2 regions of the Paenibacillus sp. V4I9 genome follow, and region 1 is predicted to be linked to the other one. Evidence: riboswitches for the same ligand, from Rfam matches in the RefSeq annotation. Region 1 holds a riboswitch; the other holds the start of a gene.

Region 1 (7,406 bases):
GAGAATTTATCTGGGATGCATCTCATTCAAGCTTTTCATCAAGAGAAGGAACAGATGAATCGCTTCACTGAGCGGAATCTGGGGTATTTCCGTGCTAATTTGAGAGAAATTCGTACCAATGTTTTGTTCAATCGTTCCTTTGATATTTTGGGCAATTTATCGGTAGCCTTTATTACTTGGATTGGCGGTATTGCCGTTTTTGATAAAACAATTGAATTCGGTGTTTTGTATGCATTTATAACGTATATTCGGCAGTTTTTTCAACCGATTAATAACATTACACAGCAGTGGAATACCCTTCAATCTACGACGGTGTCTGTCAATCGAATTTGGAATATCTTCTCCATTCAACCGGAAGTTAAGGATAAGGAAGGCGTGTTGTGGCCCTCGTTGTCCGACGTGAAGGGGGACATTCATTTCAATCATGTGCATTTTGGATATTTGAAGGATACAGCTGTTATTGAGGATCTAGAGCTTCATATTGAACCCGGCGAAATGATCGGTATTGTTGGGACGACGGGCGCAGGTAAAAGCTCGCTGATTAGTCTGCTTTGCCGCTTTTATGATGTGCAGGAGGGAAGTATCCGCATTGATGGCACGGATCTTCGAGATATCCCGCAGGCCGTAATACATCGTATGGTTGGACTTGTACAGCAGGAACCGTATTTATATGCAGGCAGTATTCTAGACAATGTCCGGATGTTCGATGAAACCATTACACGTGAGGAAGTTATTGAGGCATGCAGGATGGTTGGGGCAGACATTCTCATTTCACGAATGAAGGATGGTTATGAGACACGCATATCCGAGAGAGGAAGCGGGCTTTCCGCAGGAGAGAGACAGCTGATCTCGTTCGCGCGAATTATCGTATTCCAGCCGAAAGTACTGATTCTAGATGAAGCTACAGCGAATTTGGATTCCCAAACGGAGCAGTTGATTCAATCCGCGCTGCAGGTCGTAGCCGAGGGAAGAACGACACTTGTCATTGCGCATCGCATCTCGACCATTATGCATGCCAACCGCATCATTGTGATGAGTCAGGGTAAAATTGTTGAAGAAGGGAACCACGCGCAATTACTTGCTCTCCGTGGCTATTACGAGCAATTATATCTGCATTCACAGGGGAATATGGATCCTGCACAAACCATTTCGTAGCCTGAATGCACCGCAACTGAGGGTGTGAAAATAAGCTTTGTCGGACTCCTTGTTAGGAAGTCGTGACGAAGCTTTTTTTATACGTGATAAAAGTCCTAGAAGGATCCGCAAGATTCTATCGTTTATTGCTTAAATTGATTGGTATAAACTGTCTCGAAAAGAGACAAATGAACCTATTTTATCAAGGGGTCAGGGAAAATGTTAAAAAAGCAATTTAGTTACATTATAATAACTTAACAAACAATAATGGAAAATTGTGTTGTTTTATTTATATTACTATACTATACTAATGTATAAAATTGTAAAGTTTTGTTGTCGGTTATTGTCGAAGATGGGAATTTTCACCTACAACTTTATAATGGCAAACCTATTGAAAAATAGGGACGCAAAGCTAGAGGGACTACATCCAACAAGGATATGTCAGCCAGTTGCATTGTAGCAATTGGAGGAATAGGGGCATTTATGCCTATGTTTCTCCTTTTTTTTGTGAACATTTTCTTCAAGCAATTCTATCGATAGGAGAGAAATTAATGAGAGAGAAAAGACTAACGAATGTACAGCAACTATTCCCCAGTGAGGATGGAAACCAACAAACGCGTCAAATCGTTTTGCGGCTCATTGAACAATTAGTAACGGGAGTGGATGATCTCAAAAACCCGGACGGCGTCAATCTCAAGGGCGAGAAAAACCGAACAGGGACCTTTTATAACAATCTTATTCGAAATAGCTCCATTCCTAATGGCAGCGTCCCCTTAGAGGAAGTTAATACAGAGTTATTGAAATTGCTGCATGATCATCCATATCATACGAAATATTTTTTAACGAATATTTTGCCGATGGCCAGTATCCCGGGAATTATGGGCATGATCGCGGCGTTTTTGGTTAACGGCAACAATTTATGGGATGTATACGGCCCAGCCGGAGCTGAAACGGAAATAAGGGTCATCAGCATGATGTCCAAATTAATAGGCTATGATGCGTTGAAAAGCGGCGGGTATACGACATGGGGCGGGCAAGGAGCTGTATTCTCAGGACTCCGGATAGCGATCGCCAAATTCGTTCCGGATGCATTGCAAAAAGGTGTTCCCGACAACTTGTATGCTTTTTGTTCCGAAGCCGCTCACTACAGCTTGTTTAAATCTATGGAGGCATCAGGCATAGGGAGCGATAGATTGATCCGAGTTCGCACGAACACTGACAGCTCCATGGATGTGGAAGATTTGCAACATAAAATGGAAGAAGTGATCGCAAGAGGCGGAATCCCGATGTACATTGTAGCTACGACAGGAACGACGGATGCCATGGGGATTGACGATTTGGAACAAATTTATGCTGTGTCTGACAAGTCAGCCGTTCGTCATGGGTTGCGCAGACCTCATATTCATGCAGACTCTGCTTTAGGTGCATTCTTTGCTTTCTTTAATGACTATGATTTCGCCGCCAATCCACTTGAATTAAAGAAAGATGTCGCTCAGGCTTTAATTTCTATTCAAAGCAAGATGAAGCACTTGCATTTGGCCGACTCGCTCTGCTTCGATTTTCAAAAGCTAGGGCAAACCCCTTACCTGACAAGTCTATTCCTGGTCAAGGATGCCGCCGATTTAAGGCTCATGGATCTGCATCCGGATGAAACCCCCTATGTCGGACATCGGGGATACGGTCAGTATCATTCCGGATATACGTTGGAGTGCTCGCGCATGGCTAGCTCCATCAGTATATACAGCGCTTTGCTTGCATTCGGTATTCAAGGGTATCAGCAATTGCTAGCTCAGTTCGTTGAGGTTAATCTCGCTTTCCGGGAAGCGCTGCGTCAAGAAATCCCTCAAGCTGAAATCGTTAATAACGACAACCCCGGCATCATTACATTATTTCGTATATATCCGGAAGGCAGTCCTCAATTTCAGGAAGAAGTTTCGGGCAAGTGCACGCTTAAGGAAATTGAACGGAATAATAAATTTAACGAGCGTTTATTCGAAATGCTTGGGAATCATCGCGACCGTATATTTTTTGGCGATACCAAAAAGCATCTGCTTGTTCAAACGAAAGATGATAGTTCTATCGCATTATACGCGACAAAGATTTTTGTCATCTCCCCTTATACGGAGACAAAACACGTACATGAAATTATTCAATATTTGAAAGAAACTGTAGCGCAAGTTTACGAGAAATATTCCGAAACATCGATATTAAGCAGGAGGTAATTGAAAAGTGGCAAAGCATGCTCCAAATAAAATAATAAACTGGTTCAAAGGACAAATCGCGGTGAAGATGACGAGCAGTATCTTGCTGCTGTTGGTATTCGTATGCGCAGCTTTCTCCGTCTCTTCCTATTTGGCCAGTAAAAGTTTAACAACGAAGCTTGAGGATCAATTCGTACTAAGATTGACCACAAATATTGAAAATATTTCGAAATATCTGACTTCAATTCCCGAACATGCAGATGAAATTACAGGCAAAGATAAACCGGCCTATACGAAAATTAAACAGCAATTTGAACAGTTTAAAAAGCAAGACTCTCTTGAGAATGTCTATGTCTTACAGAAAGTCCAAAATAAAGATCAAATCGTCATTTTAACCGGACTTGATGAAGATTTCGGCACCGAGTATCCTTTTACGCCTGAGATGAACAACGCGATCAAGGACAATAAATTAACGATCAGTGAAATTTATAAGGATGATTTTGGTATACATAAATCAGTATTTGTTCCCCTCAAAAACGGTAAAGGCGAAAATGTCGGAATTGTCGGCATTGATTTAGACGCCTCGGTCGTTCCCAAAACGAAGCAAGAATTGTTATGGACAACCTTTACGATTACCTTATTCGTTGTAGTCTTAGGCGGTTTAATAGCCTATTTCATAAGTCGGAGTGTGACGAGACCTGTCATTCAACTGATGCGTATAACAGAAAAGGTTGCTGCCGGTGATTTGTCTGCACAAGTCTCTATTCAGCGAGTAGATGAGATCGGTAAATTGGCAAATGCTTTTAACGAGATGCGTCAGAATTTAGATTCCTTGATCCGCCAAATATTTTCTTCATCCAACCTCATTACCAATACCAGCGCACAATTGTATCAGTCTGCGGACGAATCTAGCGCAAGTAGCGGGCAGGTTGCCGTTTCTATGAACAGCATGAACGAAGGGGTTGCTGAAGTTGTTTCTTCCATTACAGAGAGTACTTCATCCATCGTTGAGATCAATTCGGAGCTATCAGAAGTAACATCCGAAGTCAAAGAGATGCAGGAAATGGCCCATAAGGTAGGTGCACAATCTGCAGACGGCCAGCAGCTTGTTGAGAAGACATTACATCAGATGAATGTGATTCAGAAAGAGATGAAGCATTCCCAAGAAGCCGCGCAGCAGCTTGGAAACCGTTCGAAGGAAATTGGGGAAATTATCCATATCATCACTGAAATTGCACAGCAGACGAACCTATTGGCTCTGAATGCGTCCATTGAAGCGGCACGGGTTGGCGAACAGGGGAAAGGCTTTGCCGTTGTCGCTGGTGAAGTGAAGAAGCTGGCCGAGCAATCCACGAAAGCCGCAAGCTCGATCACCGAGCTCGTTTCCAGTACCCAAAATGATAGCCTTCTTGTTATGGAGAGCATTGTTCAGGGAAATCAAGCAGTTGAACAAGGTCAAAGCTGGATTAATGATACGTATGAAAGTTTTAAAGTTATTTTTAACGGTATTTCCGTTTTCTCCAATCGGACAGACCATTTGATCAGTACTTTAGAGAGAGCAGAAAGATCCTTTGAGATCATTTCTAACGCCATGCAGAAAATCTCTGGGATTACTGAGGAACAATCTGCAGGCTACGAGGAAGTTGCGGCGGCAGCTCAAGAGCAAAGTGCTTCCATTCAGGAAATTACTTCGGCTATTCGCCAGTTATCTGATATGGCTGTTGTACTGCAAAGTTCTGTTCAAAATTTTAAGATTACAAATTGAATTTAAGGGTTTTCTTCATTTGATTACTTGCCAGCCTAGGGCTGGCTTTTTTGTTTTTTTAAAGTCGCAGTCATCCATGGGCTAATGATCTGGTACTAGGAATAGATAGTACTTCTCAAACTGAACATCTCTAGTACAATAAGAAGTAAGGGAGGGGGGAAATCATCTTGAAATCTAAATTTGTTACGATTCAACTAGGCTATGTATTGGGAGCAAGTGCTTTACTAACCGCCATTGTATATTTTTTTGCTACGAATTGGGAGAAATTAAACCGCTGGGAGAAATTCATTCCTGTCTTTGTGCTCATAATGGGCTTTTACGGCTTATCTGTATGGCTTTCTCGTCAAAATGGCAGGCAGTTTCTAAGTAAACTTAGCCTGTTTGCTAGTTGTATATCCTTCGGTGTAGGGGTTGGACTCATTGGGCAAACCTACAATTCTCATGCTGACAGTTACAGTTTGTTCGCCGTATGGTTCATTCCAGCATTTTTACTTGCCCTATTAACTAGATGGCAGCCCTACTATGTACTGGCCTATATTTTAGGCCATCTCGCTTATGGGATTTATTTCTTCGGACGTTGGGGAGGGATTTCAGATGTGGAAATCATCCAAATGGCTATCTGGCTCGGAATCGCCATTGCGAATGCCATCTTGTATGTCCTGACCGAGAAGGGTCGTTTGCACTCGCCATTTCTCAAATGGATCTCTTTTCAAGCAGGGATGGCGGTTTTAGTCATCGCTTCAAATTCTCAAGCGTACGAAAAGTACGGTGTCTTTATGAACTTACCTCTCGTCCTAGTACTTGCGATAACCGTTTACTATACACACAAGACGAGGAACAAAGCTTATCTACTGTTTGCCGGTTTGTGGGTATCGATTACGGTGACAGTCAAATATATTGAGCTTATTATCCAGCATTATAACGAGTTTTTTTTCATTGCCAGCTTGTTGTTTATTATCTTGTTCATCTTTGTGAATGTGAAGTTCATGAACTTTATTCGTTCTTGGAATCCTGAATCCAAGCATTTGGATCCGGGAAATCGCTCAGATTTAGAAGCTTCGGATCAAGCGAAGCCGGATGGAGATTTTACCAAATGGGTCGTCCGTGTCCTCACGGTTTCTGTCATCATTATTGGTTCGCTTCTGGGAAGCTTGACGATCATTGGGATTATCACTGTTGTACTAGGATTTAATGAACCGGAGAATATACTAATAGGCTTTGGTTGTGTCACTGTCATTGCGATGATCATAGCGAAAAAACTAAATTCATTAGTGCGATACACGATTCTCATTAGTGGATTGCTGCTTGGCGCAGGAGCGGCTGTTTTTACAGAGAATGTTCCTATTCTCTTGGTTTTCCTGGTTCTTACGATTGCAGCTTTTATCTGCATTGCTGGGTTGGTTCATCGTATATTCTTTTTTCTTGCCGCTGTTATTGTTGCTTCCTTTGTACTTTTCAATTGGATGGATAGCGGGATAATTGTGCTTACCATGCTTACCAGTTTATTATTCGTTATATTTGCCAGTGGTCAGGTCATAGCAAATGCAGGAGTCAGACAACCTATACTTTACAGCAGTTTTCCTTCATTTCTGATAACTTTATTTGCCTTAACCTTTATGGCGGAGTCATCTTGGTACTATATAGCCAATGTGCTGTTCTTTATCGTCGTTGTTCTCGCTTTGGTCATTAGTAGACAACTGCATATTAAATGGATTTACGCTTGGTCAATGGGCTTCTGGATTGCTTTCCTAGTATACAAATATTACGATCTGGCCTGGAAGCTTCTGCACAAATCGATTAGCTTTGCAGTCATCGGGATTTTGGTTCTCGCCTTTACAGTTTGGTATGAAAAAAGACATCGCTTGGAAGCGATTGAACCAGCGGAGGTTAGCTCTAATTATACAATGAACCGCTGGATTATTGCCCTGCTAGTTCTGCTGCAAGTCATGGCAATGTCCTTACAAATTGGTAAAAGTGAGTGGCTGCTCGCTCACGGACAGCTAATTAAGCTGCAGCTTGAACCGCTTGATCCACGTTCTCTCATACAGGGTGATTATGTGCGTTTGCGCTATACGATATCTGAGACGGAAATCTTTGAAGTTATGGATCATGCGTCCACTTCTAAGAAGAAAATTACAATCGTTCTCGCTCCGAACCGGGCGACAGGTGTTTACGAATACCGCCGCGTGTACACTAAAGGGGAAACATTAGCAGCGGGAGAGGTTCGCTTGAATGGAAGCAAAATCGGTTACGAGGGTATTGAGTTCGGCATTGAGACTTATTTCATTCCGGAAGGAACAGGCGGT
Region 2 (7,406 bases), 2.7 Mb from region 1:
TTCAGAGCGGAACAAAAACTAGTAAGCGCTCACCATATTGCCTTATTGGACGGTATTTAATATGTTGGCACGATCCTTGCTTATATATTTAACGTATTCCATTTTAAGGAGGCTGAGCTAGATGATTTATGCACAACCTGGACAAAACGGATCAAAGGTTACGTTTAAAAAACGGTACGAAAATTTTATCGGAGGAAAGTGGACAGCGCCTATTAAGGGCCAATACTTTGACAATCCATCACCTGTAAATAATCGCGTTTTCTGCGAGGTTCCTCGTTCATCTTCAGAGGATATCGAGCTGGCTTTAGATGCTGCGCATGCTGCAAAGGACGCATGGGGGCGCACGTCCGTTGCGGAGCGTGCCGTCATTTTAAATAAAATTGCCGATCGCATGGAAGCGAATTTGGAAATGCTTGCGGTTGCCGAGACCTGGGATAACGGGAAGCCGGTTCGGGAAACGCTTGCGGCTGATCTGCCACTGGCGATCGATCATTTTCGCTATTTTGCAGGATGCATTCGCGCCCAGGAGGGTTCGCTCAGCCAATTGGATGACAATATGGTGGCTTACCATTTTAATGAGCCTCTTGGCGTCGTCGGTCAGATTATACCGTGGAACTTTCCACTGCTTATGGCGACATGGAAGCTTGCTCCGGCACTTGCGGCCGGAAATGCGGTCGTCCTGAAGCCCGCTGAGCAAACGCCGGCATCCATACTGGTGCTGATAGAGCTCATTCAAGATTTGCTGCCGCCGGGCGTACTTAATATCGTCAACGGTTTCGGACTTGAAGCCGGCAAACCGCTTGCTTCGAGCAGCCGGATCGCGAAAATCGCCTTTACCGGCGAGACGACGACAGGCCGCTTAATTATGCAGTATGCTTCGCAAAACCTGATACCGGTCACCTTGGAGCTGGGTGGCAAGTCGCCGAATATTTTCTTTGAGGATGTGGTCGCAAGTGATGACGCTTTCTTCAATAAAGCGCTCGAAGGCTTTGCGATGTTCGCCTTGAATCAAGGAGAAGTCTGCACCAGCCCGTCACGCGCATTAATTCAGGAATCGATTTATGATCAATTTATGGAAAGAGCTTTGAAGCGAGTCGCTGCCATCAAACAGGGCAACCCTCTGGATACGGAAACGATGATTGGCGCACAAGCCTCTACCGAGCAGGTTGAGAAAATTATGAGCTATATCCATATCGGTGCACAGGAAGGCGCCGAATGCCTGATCGGCGGAGGTCGGGCAAAGGTAGAAGGAGATATTTCCGACGGCTACTACATTCAGCCGACCGTTCTGAAGGGGCATAACAAAATGAGAATCTTCCAAGAGGAGATTTTCGGACCGGTTCTTTCCGTTACGACGTTCAAGGATCAGGAAGAGGCGCTGGCGATCGCCAATGACACGCTCTATGGTCTTGGCTCCGGCGTATGGACGCGCGACATGAACACGGCCTACCGGATGGGGCGCAGCATTCAAGCCGGCCGCGTATGGACGAATTGCTACCATGCGTATCCTGCCCATGCGGCCTTCGGCGGCTATAAGAGCTCGGGCATAGGCCGCGAGAATCACAAAATGATGCTCTCCCATTACCAGCAAACCAAAAATCTACTCGTCAGCTACAGCCCCGACGCACTGGGCTTCTTCTAAGAGAGCTGTACGATGACGATAGAAGTGAGCAAGGTTGTTGCTACCGATGCCGCTCTAGAGCTAATCGAAATCGTAAAGGCCAAGCATGGCCCTGTCATGTTCCATCAATCCGGCGGCTGCTGCGATGGCAGCTCTCCGATGTGTTACGCGCAAGGGGAGTTTCTTATCGGCGACAGCGACGTATGGCTAGGGGAAATAGGCGGCGCACCCTTCTATATGAGCAAGTCGCAATACGACTATTGGAAGAATACGATGCTCATCATCGACGTGGTGCCCGGCAGAGGCGGGATGTTCTCGCTTGAGGGGCCGGAAGGGCGGCGCTTTCTGACTCGTTCGAGGATGTTCTCGGATGAGGAGCGGCGTGTGTTGGGTCTCTAAGCTTTTTTATAGGATACGATGAAAACCCTGTTCTCTTCCTTGACGAAGGGAGCAGGGTTTTTTGAGCTGCAGCCAGAGTTTTACAAGAAAGGCTCCTCTCATATTAGGCCTATGACTATGAAGCAAATCGCAGAAAGGCTGTATGTGCATGATTCAACGGTAAGCCGTACCGTAAATAATGGCAAGTTGTACAGCGTGCAACAATTTCCTTGATTTCTTCCAGGCAAGCTAAGGATGTTGTATGTTGTACAACAATTTAGCCTCTTTATATGAGTTAGAGCTACTTTTGGCAGGAATTGTTGTGTTTTTTGCAACATTCGCAAAGTTTAAACTTTACATTTAAATCCTAAACTTTAAAGCTTAAATCTTAACGTTTAAATCGTACAAGTTAAAGTTTAAATCTTAAACTTCAAATTTTAAACTTTAAACTTCATTCCAACTAGCTGCTAAAAATACCAATTTCTCCAAATACCCTCTCAATTGGCCCTTGTAACGCGAATCTTTATATAAACTCAAATAAGGCCACCGGAGAGGGGAATAGACTTGACAAAGAACGAAGTCTTAACCACTACCATCACGCTGTCTATTGATAATGGCAGCAGTCACGTTAAAGTGATTTACGACCATTTGGACAATAACTTTATTTTCCCTAATGTACTAGCGCAACCGTTTGGTGAACGATTTCTTTTGATGGAACAAGGTGATCCCCTGGATTTTCTTGACGTACAGATTACATCGCCTTCGATAGAGAGCGATCAGTACCGACATGTTTACGTGGGTAACTTAGCGATCGGTGACGAAGGGATTATTCATGAAATTGTAGGGGATAAAGCGGTGCAAAAGAAGGCCCAGAGACCCGAAACAATGGTGACACTCCTTACGGCTGCGGCGTATGCCATTGCCAAGAAACATGAGGATGCCATCAGGCGGGGGAAAAAGCGGATAAAAGCCGCTGTCAACTTGGGTACAGGTCTGCCGATTCGTGAAATAACGAAATTCCGCGAGGAATTTGCTCATAAGATTACAGGAGGCGTACATTCCGTTACATTCGGGACGACCCCCGTATTTAAAGGGATAACGGTGGAAATGGAATTTTCGCTTCCTACCGATATCAGCATAGACGATGTTTCCGGTGTTTACGACCTTGAGGCTACTTCCAAATCACATCTATCCCACAAAGGCTTCGGCATTGCGGATGTAGGCGGTGTCGACATGGATATCGCGTTCTTCAAACCCGGTCTCGATCTGGATCAACGGCACTCTACCGGCGCTAAGATCTACCTCAATGATGCTTTAGAGAGCATTCGCAACGAGGTTAATTCACAAGGCGAGGAATTAATCGCAAGCACGGCGGAATTGACCCTCATGTTGGTCAACAAAGAGTATGAGATTTATGCGGAGGGTAAGGTTGTTTTTGACATGACAAGCCTTATTAACCGGCATATGCGCATATTAGCGGAGAAAGTGCTGAAATACGCCCGTAACTCTTGGAAGCATGTACGCTACGCCAATGAGTTTTGGTTCATCGGCGGTGGAGCGGTCGTTTTGCAGCCTTGGATTGAGAAATTAAACGCCGAGCTGGGCCTGCCCATTAAGTTTGATACCGTGGAACACAGCCAATTCCGAAATGTGCGAGGCACCTTTCTTATGCTTGACCACGCGCTGAAACATGCGGACGAATCCGCGGCGGCTAGTGCTGACTCTGAAGGAGTATCCGAGAGCGGGAGCGAATCGGATTGAAAAAGCGGAGATCCACCGTTTACGTTCGTTCAGGTAAGGATGTTACCCTGTATATTCCGTCAGACACACCGCCTGAGGTCATCGATTATTTAAACCAATTGAAAATGGAAGGCATTTTCAGTCAAGGAATCATGGATATTTTGACAAGGTATGTTCGAGAAGAGCAATCGGGTAGGAGACCGATTACGGAATTATTTCCCGGGAAAAAAATGGTCTCGGACATGGATGAGGCCGTTTCTCTAGCAGACAGCTATAGTGACATGGAGTCGGCAGAGCCTATTGAACCTGCTCATGAAGCGAATGATGATTTCAACCAGCCAAAGAAGGAGATCCCGGATGCCAATGATCAGAAAAAATTCAGTTTGGCGCAAATATTCCGGCAATCTCGGCACAATTCGGGAAAGCTAGTACAGCCCTCGGATCATGGCAACAATAATGAGTAGGTGAACTCCATGGTAATGAAAAGGAGGACATCAGATGGACAACGGACAAGCTAAGGACGCAGCGCGTCATTTTAATCTTTCAGATGAAGTTTTTCACCATCCCGGCATGGATATTTATACACAAATGACCTTTATCGTCTTGAAATGTTTTTCTTCGGAATCGAACATTCCAGGATTATCTGATATTGCTAAGCTCGGTCGCATGAATCTCAAGCAGGCGACTAAAGCTTTGCAGCAACTCGTAGAGCTGAGAATTGTCTCGCACAAAATATTCCGCCGTATGGTTGGAGATTTCCAAGACGATCGGCTTTCCTGGGCTGCTAAGGGCTTGCTTACGTTTTGCAAAGAGAACCCGAACATCAACCTAGACGATCTAGTGGAACTATCCAGTGAATCGGGCGAGGATGAACATAGCATACGCAAGGCTCTTAAGGAATTGAACGAATATGGGTACTTGGAAGAGTACCCTGTATGGAGCAAAATTGCTAACTAAGGTATAGCGGAAGGACAGAATTAATTTTGTGAAACACTCTGGAAGTCTGAGGGTACTTAAAATAGACCATGCTATCTACGTTTGTAGAAGCATGGTCTATTTTTTGTTTGAAAGACTCTAAATAGTTCAATGTTTATCTTGTATACAACATTATATGTAAGGGGTATCAATTCAAATATTGTCGAATTTACAATGTTAGTTTCATAAATATAGGAAAATCATTGAATTTTAACTAATAAAGAAGATCAAAAGTACTAGAATATATGCGGATCATGAATCTTATAGTTAAATTTACCTATTCAAATTACTAGGAATATAGTATTATGGCAGAGATAGAAGTATCGAAATCTCAAGTGAAAAGGGCAAATTACAGGAAACTGTGAGACGCAAAGCCAAGGGCCTGAAACGCGTATTAAAAAACGTGCATGGTAGCCGGTTACCACAGGGAATCATAGTGTTTTTCTATGAACCTTGTTTAAGGTTCTTTTCTTTTTTTGAGATCTATCAATCCTTATTATAAGAAGGGAAGGGAGTCAGATGTCAATGAAGAAATCAAGACAAATGTCTATGGTTCTCACACTGCTTTTATTTGTTCAATTAATCTTTCCAGCCTTACATGCGTGGGGAGCAACAGACAACGGAACCATCTTACCTCCAAGCAATCTTGCTACTCAACTTCTAACGCCTGATGATGTGAAATTAACGTGGAGCCCGGTGTATGGAGCTACAGGATACACTGTATACAGCATCACCTATGGGCAGCTTATTAATGTCGGGACAACGACAACAGCTTCTTTTACCATAAATGACCTGACAGAGGGCTCATACAGTTATGTAGTGTCTACTTTAAGTTCAGGTGGCGAATCGGGCCCATGTGCTCCGGTGAATATCAATATCACTTATCCTGATATGATTGCCCCGGCTACATTAACGTACACCATACAAAATGGTAACAATATCGTTTTGAACTGGGGAACTGCTCCTAATGTACAAACATATAATTTGTATGTAAATCAAGAAGGCGGAAGAAAGTTAGTCTATTCGGGGACAGCGAGAACTTTTACCGTCAACAACGCCGCAGAGGGAATATATACATATACAGTAACAGCTAGCCATCCTTTGTATGGCGAATCTCCAAACTCAACAGCAGTAGAAGCTGCTATAGGAAATCTGACGATGACGGCTCCTAGCGGTTTAACGTATACGGTGGCTACCGATGACGTTACACTAAAGTGGAATACTGCTGCTTATGCAACCGGCTATAACGTCTATCAAATTATTGATAATCAAAAAGTATTAAAAAGCAGTAAAATAACGGGAAAAACCGTATCCTACATGAATTTGCCCGCTGGAAATTATACATACATGGTTCACTCTTTCAGTGACCGTTTCGGAGAGTCTGTCGAGGGCAGCACGATTTCATTAACCGTAGGAACGATGGTGCCGCCAAGCAACCTGACTTTTAAACTTCAAAATGTGAACGACGTGGTACTTACTTGGAGTGCTGCGACCAACGCAACCTCTTATAAAGTTTATCAAGTAATCGATGGAGAAAAAGTGTTGAAAAACACAGTAACCGGTACGACGGTTACATTTACGAATATGCTGACCGGCGATTATGTATATGAGGTCCATTCGCTAAGCAACTTGTTCGGCGAGTCAACAGACGGTAGCACCGTTTCCTTGACTGTAGGATCGGTCACGATGACGCCTCCGGCAACGTTAGCTTCCAAATTACAAAACCTAACCGATATCGTGCTGACTTGGACGGTTGCACCGAATGCTACCTCCTACAAAATCTATCAAGTTATCGGTGATGAAAAAGTACTGAAAAGCACGGTAACAGGCACGACAGTTACCTACGTCAACCTGCCTGCGGGTGATTATTTATACGAAGTTCATTCTGTTAGTACCCGTTTTGGTGAGTCTGCCGAAGGAACCCAAGTTGCCTTAACGGTAGGGGAAGTAGTTATGGCTGCTCCTGGTAATTTCGCATACAAATTCCAGAATGTAAATGATGTTGTACTGACCTGGACGGTTGCACCCAATGCTACGGCTTATAAAGTGTATCAAATCGTAGATGGTTCGAAGGTACTTAAAAGTACAGTAGCCGGAACGACCGTGACCTATACGAATCTGGCATCAGGGAATTACACATATGAAATTCACTCCAATTCCACACGATATGGAGAATCGGCTGAAAGTGCCCAGGCAACTTTCTCTATCGTACTTCCAACAATGCTGCCGCCATCTAATTTGGTGCAGAGTGTAACATCGGCTACGGCGTTTTCATTAAACTGGGACGCAGCAGCAAACGGTAACAGCTATAAAGTGTATCAAATTGTTAACGGTCAAAAAGTATTGAAAAGTACAGTAGCGACAACAAAGGTATCTTATAGCAACATGGAGCCTGGTGATTATACGTATGAAGTTCATACGGTTTCAACACGGTTTGGAGAATCTCCAGAGGGAACGATATTGACATTCACTTTGAACGACCAAACGATGCAAGCTCCTGCTAGCCTGACTTACAGTTTGGCGAATGCGAATGATCTTACATTAAAGTGGACCTCTGTACCTAACGCAACAAGTTATAAAGTATACCAGGTTATTGATGGCCAAAAAGTCTTGAAAAGTACGCTGACAGGCTTAACGGTAACCTATGCAAACATTCCTGGTGGGGACTATCAATATGTAGTAGATTCCTATT

Evidence for each region. A riboswitch is a leader RNA that binds a small molecule or an ion and turns the genes downstream of it on or off. The one in region 1 is predicted to bind cyclic di-GMP.
Region 2: another riboswitch for cyclic di-GMP. It lies ahead of QFZ81_RS33850 (OmpL47-type beta-barrel domain-containing protein); the one in region 1 lies ahead of QFZ81_RS21870 (pyridoxal phosphate-dependent decarboxylase family protein).

What each region holds. Positions count from the first base shown of each region.
Region 1 covers NZ_JAUSZE010000001.1:4,626,194-4,633,599, reverse strand. The annotation lists gene QFZ81_RS21875 (ABC transporter ATP-binding protein) at 1-1,155, shown strand, start outside; cyclic di-GMP riboswitch class I at 1,506-1,591, shown strand; gene QFZ81_RS21870 (pyridoxal phosphate-dependent decarboxylase family protein) at 1,686-3,356, shown strand; gene QFZ81_RS21865 (methyl-accepting chemotaxis protein) at 3,364-5,100, shown strand; gene QFZ81_RS21860 (GDYXXLXY domain-containing protein) at 5,268-7,406, shown strand, end outside.
Region 2 covers NZ_JAUSZE010000001.1:7,358,494-7,365,899, reverse strand. The annotation lists gene adh (aldehyde dehydrogenase) at 122-1,642, shown strand; gene QFZ81_RS33875 (DUF779 domain-containing protein) at 1,655-2,020, shown strand; gene QFZ81_RS33870 (RNA polymerase factor sigma-54) at 2,039-2,233, shown strand; gene QFZ81_RS33865 (ParM/StbA family protein) at 2,564-3,760, shown strand; gene QFZ81_RS33860 (hypothetical protein) at 3,757-4,203, shown strand; gene QFZ81_RS33855 (hypothetical protein) at 4,238-4,696, shown strand; cyclic di-GMP riboswitch class I at 5,048-5,140, shown strand; gene QFZ81_RS33850 (OmpL47-type beta-barrel domain-containing protein) at 5,240-7,406, shown strand, end outside.